DNA from 3 places in the Aneurinibacillus baijiui genome. Region 1 is predicted to be linked to each of the others. Evidence: riboswitches for the same ligand, from Rfam matches in the RefSeq annotation. Region 1 holds a riboswitch; each other region holds the start of a gene.

What was found. A riboswitch is a leader RNA that binds a small molecule or an ion and turns the genes downstream of it on or off. The one in region 1 is predicted to bind S-adenosylmethionine.
Region 2: another riboswitch for S-adenosylmethionine. It lies ahead of AB3351_RS13525 (homocysteine synthase); the one in region 1 lies ahead of AB3351_RS14015 (RuBisCO large subunit C-terminal-like domain-containing protein).
Region 3: another riboswitch for S-adenosylmethionine. It lies ahead of AB3351_RS11515 (methionine ABC transporter ATP-binding protein); the one in region 1 lies ahead of AB3351_RS14015 (RuBisCO large subunit C-terminal-like domain-containing protein).

What each region holds. Positions count from the first base shown of each region.
Region 1 covers NZ_JBFTXJ020000007.1:15,519-19,720, reverse strand. Annotated here, with positions in the region: gene AB3351_RS14025 (ABC transporter ATP-binding protein) at 1-652, shown strand, start outside; gene AB3351_RS14020 (1,2-dihydroxy-3-keto-5-methylthiopentene dioxygenase) at 752-1,288, opposite strand; gene AB3351_RS14015 (RuBisCO large subunit C-terminal-like domain-containing protein) at 1,401-2,189, opposite strand; SAM riboswitch class I at 2,273-2,395, opposite strand; gene AB3351_RS14010 (FUSC family protein) at 2,454-3,521, opposite strand; gene AB3351_RS14005 (glutamate synthase-related protein) at 3,680-4,202, opposite strand, start outside.
Region 2 covers NZ_JBFTXJ020000006.1:182,381-186,582, reverse strand. Annotated here, with positions in the region: gene AB3351_RS13530 (deoxycytidylate deaminase) at 1-382, opposite strand, end outside; gene AB3351_RS13525 (homocysteine synthase) at 522-1,820, opposite strand; SAM riboswitch class I at 1,930-2,033, opposite strand; gene AB3351_RS13520 (helix-hairpin-helix domain-containing protein) at 2,133-2,822, opposite strand; gene AB3351_RS13515 (DUF2533 family protein) at 2,920-3,168, shown strand; gene comER (late competence protein ComER) at 3,271-4,107, shown strand; gene AB3351_RS13505 (ABC transporter substrate-binding protein) at 4,138-4,202, opposite strand, start outside.
Region 3 covers NZ_JBFTXJ020000005.1:120,656-124,857, forward strand. Annotated here, with positions in the region: gene AB3351_RS11500 (fatty acid--CoA ligase) at 1-248, opposite strand, end outside; gene AB3351_RS11505 (MetQ/NlpA family ABC transporter substrate-binding protein) at 276-1,118, opposite strand; gene AB3351_RS11510 (methionine ABC transporter permease) at 1,143-1,805, opposite strand; gene AB3351_RS11515 (methionine ABC transporter ATP-binding protein) at 1,798-2,562, opposite strand; SAM riboswitch class I at 2,663-2,778, opposite strand; gene AB3351_RS11520 (NAD(P)-binding domain-containing protein) at 2,951-3,667, shown strand; gene AB3351_RS11525 (AAA family ATPase) at 3,803-4,202, shown strand, end outside.

The DNA.
Region 1 (4,202 bases):
GCTGGTTGGAGCAAGCGGGGGAGGGAAATCTTCGCTTATCAGCCTTATTCCCCGTTTTTATGATGTGAGGGAAGGAATGCTGCGCATTGACGGCTATGATGTGCGTGATGTAACAATGAAGAGCCTGCGCAGCCAGATCGGTATGGTGCTGCAGGATAATATTCTGTTCAGCGATTCTATCCGCGAGAATATCCTTATGGGGACTCCAGAGGCGAGCGAAGAAGAAGTGATTGAAGCGGCCAAAGCGGCCAATGCGCATGACTTTATTATGGAACTTACGAATGGATACGATACCGAGATTGGAGAGCGCGGTGTGAAGTTGTCCGGTGGACAGAAGCAGCGTATTGCGATTGCTCGCGTATTCTTGAAAAATCCGGGTATCCTTATTCTTGACGAGGCGACTTCGGCACTTGATCTTGAGTCTGAGCATCTCATTCAGCAGTCGCTGGATCGACTGGCGCATAATCGAACGACATTTATCGTCGCTCACCGTCTGTCTACAATTACTCATGCGGATAAGATTGTGCTGATTGAGGATGGACAGATCAAGGAAGAGGGCACGCATCAGGACCTGATGAATCGGCAGGGTGCGTACTATAGACTGTTCACAGTGCAGAATCTGGATGGTGCTGAGGTGACTGAATCGAGATAAGAGGTGTTATTGTCACAGGGCCGATTCGTGAACTGGAGATATTGAAGTATGGAAATGGAGAGGGAGGAGCCTGTAGAGCTGCTCCCTTTCTGTTTTCGATTAGTTTGAGGATGCGGCAGTTTCATCATAAATTGCCTCCCAACCGGCCGGTGTGACAAAGATACGAATGCATTTGATTTTACGATCTTCACATAACGTAAACCAATGCCGAGTATAGGCTGGCACTGAGATCAGATCTCCCGGTTCCATCACAACGTCGAAATAGCGCCCATCAATTCCTTTTAGAGTGAAGATGCCATGCCCATCCACGCAGAAGCGTACCTCGTCATCGGTGTGATGATGCTCTTCTCTAAATTTGTCCAGCAGCCCATCGAGATTTGGTGTCTGTTCCGACAGGACGATGATGTCCTCAGTCTGATAGCCGCGTCTTGCGCTCAGATCGGCGATTTCTGTGCGGAAGGAGTCGATAATTTGCTGTTTTTCTTCAGCTGATGGGGAGTAATTCTCCCGTAAGTTTTCATCTAAGCGGTCCACACCCCATTTTTCATAGATAACATCCTGGCTCTTCAAGAACTCCCTTACTTCATTTCCTTTCACAAGTTGTTCTTTCGTCTCTAAAAATGTAATATAAGCCATAGTATTTCCCCCTTCTTCCGAATATTCGTTCTATAATATGTTTATTTATATATGTCCTGCGGCCCGATAGGTTAACGACTGTTGTTGTACAGCCTGTTGTCCTGCGATATGTTTAGCTAGATGTTGGAATTGAAGCCATTGCAGGATGTGCCATGAGCGGTACAGTAACATCCGGGTCTGCTGCGAGCCGGTGCAGGATGTCGAAGCCATACGGCAGCACATTTATAAGCAGGCAATTGGCTCCATAGTCGATTGCGTATTTGGCTCTATCGACTAATTGATGAACCGGTCCGGTAAGATTAGCCGCATACAGCACGGGACGATCTGCTGCTTTGATAATACGATTATATGCAGCGAGCCGTTCTGCAAGCGGTGCCTTATCCTCTACGAAGAAGATTTCATCATCTTTTATGAGATCGACACCACCTTCAACTTGTGCGGCAAATTGTGTTTCTAATTCGCCGAGCGGAAGTCCGAGGCAGGACTTGAAGATGCTCATCAGCAGTGGACGATCATGTACATTGAGCTGCTCCCGTATTCCGGCGATACCGAATGCAGGTCCGGGAAATTGCGAGAGTAGGGAAGGGGGGAAGTCGATGTCTAGCAGCCTGATTTTTCCGTCCATAGATAATTTGCCGAATACGGTAGTTAAGAGAGCAGGGATATCAGGTGTGATGTTGCGAACCGGATAGCAGACCGATATGATCCCTCGCTGTATCCCGTCTTTTTCATCCTTTATGATTACATCTCCCACTGTGCCGAGGTAGGCAGCCAGCATTTCCTGCCGTGCAAGCGGCAGATCGGTCCAACTGCCTACGGTCATGCCTACAGCGATGCTTTCCGCTTTTTTATATAAATTTTTCGCCTCTGTTTGATAATAAACCGTAATGAATTCGCTCATGTTTTTCACCCTTTCCAAGAAAACAAAAACGCTCTCCTTCTGAAAGAAAGAGAGCGGTACGTTCAAAAAAAGTGAACTTCACGATCTTATCTTCCAGAATGAATGATTCATTCTGCAGGAATTAGCACCTTGCTCTTCACCTATGACGGTTCAAGCAGGTTGCCGGGCTTCATCGGGCCAGTCCCTCAGCCTTCTCATGATAAGAAGAAAATGAAATTGTCTGTGTATAATCATAGTTTTAAATTATTAGTATGTCAATAGGTTTTATTCGTCTTCTCCCTGATGATGGTGAAAAGTGTGCACCAGCTTGCTGAGCCGTTCAAGCTGATTGGCATATTCGAGAATTTCCGCAACTACAGGGAATAAGTGGCCCCACTGCCCGTCGTCTTCTTCTTGAGGCGTATTTTTAACCAGTGGATAAAGCCGCATAAACTCATCGAGCATTCGGGTATTTTCTTCTGTGATTTCTTCCGGTAGGTGCCAATCTTCCCGTGTTTTTAAAATCCCATCATAGGTGAGCAGGATGTTTTTATGATATTCCGTCAGTACTTCAAGCTGTTGTTGAATGAGCGGAAATAGGTGATGTCCAGGCTTAAAGGAAGAGTAAATATGGCGTTCAAATGTACGCAGCATATCCATCTCTTTATAGAGAACAATGATCATTTGTCTGAAGATAACGAGCTTCTTCTGGCTTGAATACGTAACTTTTCTAAGCTTCGTGATTTCCTCTTTATATAGATCATAGAGCTGATCAATGGTCTTAAAGTTAGTCTTGATCTTCTCTTTTTCTTCCCGGAAAACCTTCTCTTCCATTTCATTGTGAATTAATGTCCGCATGAGCACAGAGAATTTATCCCCGGTTTCTGATATTTCTCCGAAGAGCTTATGCTCATAACGGGGCGGGATGAATATCGCGTTTACAAGTGCTGCTGAGAATACACCAATAACAGTCAAAAGAAACCGATTGCCCGCAAAATAGAGATAATTTCCCGTTGATGTCTCCATTACAGCAATGACAGTTACGATGCTAAGTGCAAGGCTATTCTCAAACTTGAGCCGAAGATTGATCACAATGACCAGCATTACCACGATACCAACAATTAACGGCTGGGCTCCTAGAAAATACGTAGCGGTTACGCCAAGGGCTGCACCGATAAAATTCGCTTCCATCTGTTCCCGTAAATGCTTCAGCGTCCGGTATACTGTCGGCTGAATGCTTAATGTTGCGGCAATCGCCGCAAGTACAGGCGGTTCAAGATCGAACCACTGACAGACAAGCAATGCCAGAATTAAGGCAATTCCTGTCTTTAGAATACGTGCTCCGACGCGCATAATACCTCCATAAGTAGCTTTGCTAATAATGTATAATACCACGGTTTTAAAAAAAATCAACAAATAAAGCAGCCGTCCCTGGGAGGAGGACGGCTGCCGATATAGGTGGTACTCACACTGCAAATTGGGAGCTGCAGGTGAAAATTATACGCAATAGATTATTCAGTAGCGATAGACGGATCGGCCTGTTCTTTGATTGGAGACACCATAATAAAGTGCTGCTCCGCCTGATCCTTAAGTTCCTCAATGAGAACGGCTTTGTCTTGTTGGCCGCTCGCTTCTAGTTCGGCAATGTATTCGCCGAGCAGGAAGTTAATGTCTTCTTTGCCTTTATGACTCAACGGGGCAAGTGTAACCTTTGCGGCTTTTGCAATACGTCGTTCGATGGCAGCTTGGTCAAGCCCCATCTCCGGCTGTAGCCGCAGGTATATGGTGCCGCCTGTCATACCGGAACAAATCCATGGACCGGGGTCACCTAACACGATTGCACGGCCGTTTGTCATATACTCAAATGCAAAGCCTTTGATGTTGGCACGAGCGCCGATGCCGCCTAACGTATCATTGATCGGCTCTTGAAGTTCACCGCCGATAATTACATCAGCCCCAGAGAGGCGAATGCAGGCGCGGGCATCCGCGTTCCCCTGCACAATATAGAGACCTTTCTGTGCTCCATAGCAGAAG
Region 2 (4,202 bases), on a different contig from region 1:
GATAGACAACTTCTGCAATTCCGCTATTAGCAATCAGATTCGCACATGTCCAGCACGGCTGGTCAGTGACATATACCGCCGCCCCCTGCCGATCCGCCTGATCGGTAAAAAGAAGTAAATTCTGTTCCGCATGAATCGTACGGATACATTTCTGCTTCTCTATGATCGCTCCATCTGTATTCGTCTCGTAATAATTATGAAGCATACAGCCAACATCCAGGCAGGAATCGACTCCGCTTGGGCTCCCATTGTATGCGGTACCCAATACCTTTCGATTCCGTGTCAGGACTGCGCCAACATGGCGGCGCGGACATGTTGCACGGGTGGCGGCCATATAGGCCAGATCCATAAAGTATTCATCCCAAGACTTGCGTGTATCCATCTGCCTCCCTCTCCTTCCTCTCTTTCTTCTACCTCAATTTGCATGATCTCTTATTATGATAACTGATAATCAGATAAACCACTACTGCAACAGAAAAAGGACAGGCTACCTTCTCCTGTCCTTCCTCCTGCTGATTTTATTATACTGCAGCCAGTTGGCTTGCCTTAAGTGCCTGTTCAAGATCGGCAATAATATCATCGACAGATTCAATGCCGATGGAGAGACGGATCATATCCGGTGATACGCCCGCTGCTACCTGCTGTTCTTCGGTCAGTTGCTGATGCGTTGTGCTTGCAGGGTGAATCACAAGCGTTTTTGCATCGCCGACGTTTGCAAGATGAGAGAGAAGCTTTAAGCTATTAATGAACCGTTTGCCTTCTTCTAAGCCACCCTTAATCCCAAAGGTAAAGATAGACCCCGCACCTTTTGGCAAGTATTTCTGTGCGCGCTCATAGTATTGATTGCTCTCAAGCCCCGCGTAGTTCACCCATTCTACCAGTTCGTGATTTTCCAAGTATTGCGCTACTTTTTTTGCGTTCTCCACATGACGGTCCATACGCAGATGAAGCGTCTCTAAGCCTTGGAGGAACAGCCAGGAATTAAATGGCGATACCGCAGCGCCAAGATCACGCAGCAGTTGTACGCGAGCTTTAATAATATAGGCAAGATTTCCAACCGCCTCTGTGTATACGACACCATGATAGCTTGGATCTGGTTCAGTAAGACCTGGGAATTTGCCATTGTTCCAGTCAAATTTACCAGAATCGACAATTACACCACCGATGGATGTTCCGTGTCCGCCGATGAATTTGGTAGCGGAATGTACGACAATGTCAGCACCGAATTCAATCGGGCGGCACAAATATGGTGTTGCGAATGTATTGTCTACAATGAACGGGATTCCATTCTCGTGTGCAATCCCAGCCAATACTTCTAGATCAACGACATCCGTACGCGGATTGCCAATTGTTTCCGTGTACAGCGCTTTTGTTTTGTCCGTGATAGCTGCGCGAATTTCATCCGTGTTTTCTGGATTCACGAACTTTACTGTGATGCCAAGCTTTGGCAGAGTATGAGCGAACAGGTTGTATGTTCCGCCATACAGGTTGCTTGAAGCAACAACCTCATCTCCCGCATGGGCAATATTAAGGATCGAGAAGGTGATCGCCGCCTGACCGGATGCGACCGCCAGCGCACCAACCCCCCCTTCAAGCTGTGCAATCCGATTCTCAAACGTATCCTGTGTCGGATTCATAATACGTGTATAAATATTGCCGAATTCCTTAAGTGCAAACAGGTTGGCTGCATGCTCCGTGTCTTTGAATACATAGGACGATGTTTGATAAATCGGTACCGCACGCGATAGCGTTGTCGGGTCCACCTCTTGTCCTCCATGTAAGCATACTGTCTCAAAATTGAATGTGCGTTCTTCTGCCATTTTCAATCTTCCTCCTCAATACCTAATTTTTTTGTTTCGGGCGAGGTACCAAAATAAAAACCCTCTTCTTTGAGAAGAAGAGGGTCGGATAGGCAGGTATGTACCATCGCTCTCATCTTCCAAAGCATACTGCTTTGCTGGATTTAGCACCTTGCACTTCATGCCGGTTGCCGGGCTTCATCGGGCCAGTCCCTCCGCCTCTCTCGATAAGAGATACTATAAAATTGTACTGTGTTGCTTATGTTTTCGTATGCGTTTCTTGCTCTTATTATAGGCTCACTATTCCGACCTGTCAACTTAATTAGAAAATTTTTATTGTACAAAAATTCCGGCTCGCATTTTCTCTACTGTCTTAGCCCCTATCCCAGCTACACCTGTTAACGAATCTATCGTTTTGAACGGGCCATGCTCTTCTCTATACTGCACAATCGCCTCAGCCTTGCGCGGTCCAATTCCCGGTATGGTCTGAAGCTGTTCTACTGTTGCCGTATTAAGATCAACTTTCGCCTCTTCCTTACCCTGCGTTCCGACCGCTGGTGTACTGCCTGTCACAGAGCCTGGAGTCGCATGTCCTGCTGGCGATATTTGCTCTCCTTTGAGCGGGATATAGATCATCATACCATCGACTAGCTTCTGCGCTCCATTAACTTGCTTGGCATCCGCTTCGGGCAGAAGGCCGCCTGCCATCCCAATTGCTTGATAGACCCTTGCATCTGCAGATAACGTATATACACCAGGAGAGACGACTGCGCCTTTTACATCAATCACAAAGGTGGTAGGAGCAGGAACCGTTGTCTGCCTTGTTGGATCGGGGTTTTGCTTTACCTCTGCGCTCTGCTGTTCCTGTCTAGCATCCTCCTGTACAGACGGTTTTGCCTCGCTGAAGGCCAACGGATGCTCTTGCGGTGTATTTTCCATGTTATAAAAATAAACACTACTACCAAGAATAAGAAGACATATACTACTACCAGTCCACTTTTTTTTGTTCCAAGACCACTGCATACGCGACCTTCTCTCCCTTACTTGTGGTTTTCCAACAGATTACCTATAATTTTCATATAAACATTCTGAAAGTGATAAGAAAAAGGAGGATATACTTATGAGTGTTCATGAAGCCATTACTGCACACTCGGCTAAACAAGCCGAATACATTACCCTGTACCGCAAGCTAGACGCAATGCGGGAATCAAGAATTGAGGAAGCTATCGAACAATATAAGCAGGGGGAAGAGATGAATGTCGATTCAATCAATGAAGTCACACACCAGATCAATCAATTGGCCCAACGCCACCACCTGCCTCCCCGCAAGGTTGTTACCGCGGACATGGTACGTGAATTATGCAAATAATTACCAATCAATTCCATTTTAGCACATGTAGAAAAATATGTGTACTGAATTCCTTTTCTTCCCCATACACATTAATCAATCATATTGCCGGGGGGAATCAGGATGCAGATTGGCTTTATCGGAACGGGAAGTATGGGGACAATTCTCATTGAAGCCTTTATTGAATCCGGTGCCGTGCCGCCTGAGCGTATCATTGCCTCGAACCGGACACCGGAGAAGCTGCGGACGCTTGTCAAAAAACATCCCGGAATTGATACCGGAGCCAACATGATTGTTGCGAAGATGGCGGACGTGCTGTTCCTCTGTACCAAGCCACTGGAATATCGAACTGTGCTTGATGAGATTGCACCGTATTTGACACCGGAGAAGCTTGTTCTCTCCATTACAAGCTCTGTCGGAATTCGGCAGCTTGAAGCTCATTCCCACTGTAAAGTAGCCCGGGTGATTCCAAGCATTACGAATACAGCGCTCAGCGGTGCTTCGCTTGTGACGTTCGGTAGCCGACTGCATGACAAGGATCGCACGATGCTGCTATCATTGTTATCCAACATTAGTACACCTATCGAAATTGAAGAAGAAGCAACGCGCATCTCTTCTGATATTGTTAGCTGCGGTCCAGCATTCTTCAGTTTTCTACTACAGCGTTTTATCGACAGCGCTGCTGCGGAGACCACCATAACAGAGAAAGAGGCAACCAGACTTATGACAGAGATGGTAATCGGTATGGGACGGCTTTTAGAAGACGGGCGCTTTTCTCTGCCCACCTTACAAGCTAAGGTATGTGTGCCTGGTGGTGTTACTGGAATTGGACTGCACGTGCTTGATAGGGAGACACGGGACGTATTCACTCACCTAATCGAAGCAACACACCGTAAATTCGATGTGGATGTACTCGAAGTAAAAGAATCGTTTGCTGACAAAAAAAACTCCTTCCACTAACAGGGAAGGAGTTTTTTGGTGCAGTTCTGATTACTTGATGACTTCAGCGGCGGCTTTTAGTTTGTCAGGAACAGATAGGCCGGCGGCTTTCGCTG
Region 3 (4,202 bases), on a different contig from region 1:
ATCGCCCCAATCTTCGCCGTAGCGAACAAAGAAATGACAAATTCACTCGTATTATATAGAAAGGAAGAAACAACATCACCTTTTTGCACCCCCAGACGCAGCAGCGCCTGGGCAAATTGGTTTACCTTTTGGTTCAGTTCCGTATAGCTATAATGATGTCGTTTGTTTTCATATTCATAGACTAAGGCTTTTTTATGCGGAAAATTTCTGGCTGACCATTCTAGCGTATCTCCAATCGTTGTGCTCATCTGCTTCTTCTCCTTTCCTTTGTCCAGTTATTTTATATAATCCGGTTTTACAAAACCTTGGAACTGTTTATCAATCACATCTTTAAATTCAGCAGATTTATACGCCTCAACTAAATCTTTTGTAAATGAAGCATCTTTATCGGCTGTTTTAATTGCGACTAGATTCATATATTGATCAGGAATATCCTCAAGTGTAAGTGCTTCTGTTAGTTTCAAACCAGAAGCGATGGCAAAGTTTCCATTAACAAAAGCATAGTCTGCATCTGCAAGAGAGCGCGGTAACTGTGCAGCTTCTAGCGGAAGCAATTTGATATTTTTCTTGTTCTCTGCTACATCCTTTTCTGATACGCGCAGCAGATCCACATTATCTTTCAATGTAATCCAGCCAAATTTCTGCATCATGACCAATGCGCGCGCTTGATTCGTCGGATCATTTGGCAGTGATACGGTTGCACCTGATTGTATTTCTTCTAATGACTTATGTTTGTTGGAATAAATACCGATCGGCGCTGTCGGCACCTGAATCACATCTTCGATTGGCAGGTTATGCTCTTTGGCAAAGTTTTTCAAGTACACAACATGCTGAAATACGTTAGCATCCAGCGAACCTTCCGCAAGCGCTTGATTTGGCTGTACATAATCATTAAACTCAACAATCTTAACGGTATAGCCTTTTTTCTCTAGAATAGGTTGAATCCCTTGTTTAACTTGATCGCTGTATGGGCCAGCCGTCGCTCCGATGATAATTTCTTTCTTCCCTTCCTGCGCTTTGCCCCCTGTCGTCTGTTCATCATTTTTTCCACCGCATGCAGCTAAAAAGGCAGTTAATAATATAATTAATCCAATGAGAATAAACGGTTTTGTTTTCATGTATGTTCCCCCCAATTAATTTGATTAGCGTTTATCCAAGTAATGTGCAAGGCGATTGCCTGTAAACTGAATCAGTTGTACGATAGTAACTAGCAAAAGCACGGTTACGACCATGACATCTGTCTGGAATCGATAATAGCCGAAACGAATAGCCAAATCCCCAATACCTCCTCCGCCAACAACACCAGCCATCGCGGAGTATGAGAGAAAGCTAACCACAAGTACCGTCAATCCAAGCATCAGACCAGAGCGCGCTTCTACAATCAGTACTTTCCAGATAATTTGATACGTGGAAGCACCCATAGCTACCGCCGCTTCGATTACGCCTTTGGAGACTTCGCGCAACGACTGTTCCACCAACCTAGCAAAGTATGGAATCGCCGCGATGGAGAGCGGAACAGCGGCTGCCACCGGTCCGATGGTTGTGCCGATTAATGTCCGTGTTAGCGGAATTAATGCGACCAAAAGAATTAAAAACGGAAAGGAACGGACCACATTGACGACAGAGCTAAGAACTCGAAAAATGATCGGTCTCTCAAGCAGTTGATTCTTCCCGGTTAGAAAAAGGAGAATACCAAGCGGTGTACCGACGATAAGCGCGGCACCAATCGCAATCCCGACCATCACGAACGTCTGAACGATAGAGATTCCAATCTCTGGCAGCAGCAAAATGACATTATCAAACATGTGCAATCCCTCTTTTCTCGCTGAAATCTTCCTGAAATAACAGCTTAGCAATCTCTGTCTTCGGCTTAATCTCATTTTCAGAGAGAGACAGCTTCTCTACTACGTGTCCGTTCTCCATGACCGCCACTTTGTTGCAAATCTCTTTGACAACATTCATCTCATGCGTAACAAGAAGGATCGTAACACCTAACTGCTGATTGATCTCTTTTAAAAACGCGAGAATCGTTCGTGTCGTCTGTGGGTCGAGCGCTGAGGTAGGTTCATCGCACAGCAGTACTTTGGGTCGGCTGGCAAGCGCTCTAGCGATAGCAACCCTCTGTTTTTGTCCGCCGCTTAACTTCGATGGGTAACTTTCTGCTTTCTCTGTTAATCCAACAATCTCAAGGCATTCTTCTACCCTTTTTGTTTTTTCGTCTTTTGAAATCCCAGCTACTTCAAGAGGAAAAGCTACGTTTTCTTCAACCGTTCGATTATTCAATAAATTAAAATGTTGAAAAATCATACCAATCGACTGACGCGCTTTACGCAGTTCTTTTTTCGATAAGTTCGTAAGCTCCTGGCCGTCTACATACACAATCCCCTCATCCGGGTTCTCAAGCAGATTAACGAGCCTGAGCAGCGTTGATTTTCCGGCCCCGCTAAATCCGATGATGCCATATACGTCACCCTCTTCCACATGAAGCGAGGTTGGTGCTACTGCCTGAAAAATGCCAGTAGCAGTTTTATAATTCTTAGCAACATTCTGCAATTTTATCATATTCTCCGCTCCTTCTTTCTTTTGTATCCTTTATGAAAACAAAAACGACCTCTTGCTTAGGCAAGAGGTCGACGAATACTAATAAGAGAATCCGTCGGACCTCTTATCTGTCAGCGTCATTGCGCTGCTGGAATTGGCACCGTTCGAATTCACACGTCGAATTCAATGGTTGCCGAGGTTTCATAGGGCCAGCCCCTCCACCTCTCTGGATAAGAGTCCGTATTGCTTTCGTATTGGTTTGTTGACTTTATTGTAACAGGTTATTCCCTAAAGTCAACTAGGAATTATGGTTTTTATACAATTATTCATGTTATCTGACACTTTATTTGTTTTCTTTCCACTCCGTAAGGTATACAATATACAAAAAGGTGATAAGGAGGTACAATACATGGACACAGCTTCTTGCACATGGGCCATTGTCGGTATTGGTAGGCTTGGCCAAGCTCTGTTAACCCGCTTTCAGGAAACGAACTTTTCACTTGGTATTTATCACCCCGATATACAAAAAAGTGAAGCATGCGCACAGGCTTATTCTCATCATAACATTCTTTCTAAAGGACAGCTTGTCCGTACGGATATCATTATTCTGGCCCTTCCTGCCCAACAGATCGAGCCGTTCATCGATGAACTCCTGCCTCATCTTACGGAGACGCCTTCTCCTCTATTTATTAATATGGCTACTACCGCTTCAACCGCTCACTTAAGGCAGCATTATCCCAGCCTTGCATGGGCAAGTATGAAGTTTATGGGGCAGGCCGATGTCCTGCGCGAAAATGGGAATGGGCTCTTTGTTACCGAAGAAATCACACCCTCAGATGATATACGCAACATTACGGTTCTTCATACCTTCTCATTGATTGGCCATGTCACATCAGATCAGGAAAGCACCGTCGAAGAAGTAAACCGTATGGCCACATATTACGCGATTAAAGCAGCCAAAGAATTAGAGATTGCTATGCGGGAACGCGGATTTGCTGAACTGTATCAAAAGCGCGCTCTTACCTCGCTTATTCCCGGCGTCATTCGCTCGTATGCGGAAAACACGCTTGGCCATTTCGGAAAAAGCGTTGCACGTCAATTCGATAATTCCCAATCAAAAAACTAAGAAACGGCTGCCGCATTTCTGCTTAAAAGAAGGTGTATGTTAAAATAAAACCTATATGCACCGTGTCTCTATTACACGAGATTTCAAGCAGAAAGGGGAAAAGCGGCAGTTTCTTGCAGGCGTGCCGCGCAGCATATGAATTCAACACCCAAATCCATTCAAACAAAAATCGAAGAGGCAATCCAGCTTTTAGAAGTGCGTTTTTTTGAACGTGAAGAGCTGATTCGCCTTTTATTTTTAAGTATGATGAGCGGTGAAAATGCGCTGCTCATCGGTCCACCAGGAACGGCTAAATCACAATTGGCCAGAAGCATCTCCCAGCTCTTCGGCAGTGAACAGTGGTTTGACTATCTTCTCACGCGTTTTACTACACCGGATGAGATCTTTGGTCCTGTCTCGCTTCAAGAGTTAAAGCAGGATCGCTACATTCGACAGACCGATGGGTATCTGCCGGCTTCCCAATTTGCTTTTTTAGATGAAATATTTAAAGCCAACAGTGCTATTCTCAATGCTCTGCTATCCATTCTAAATGAAA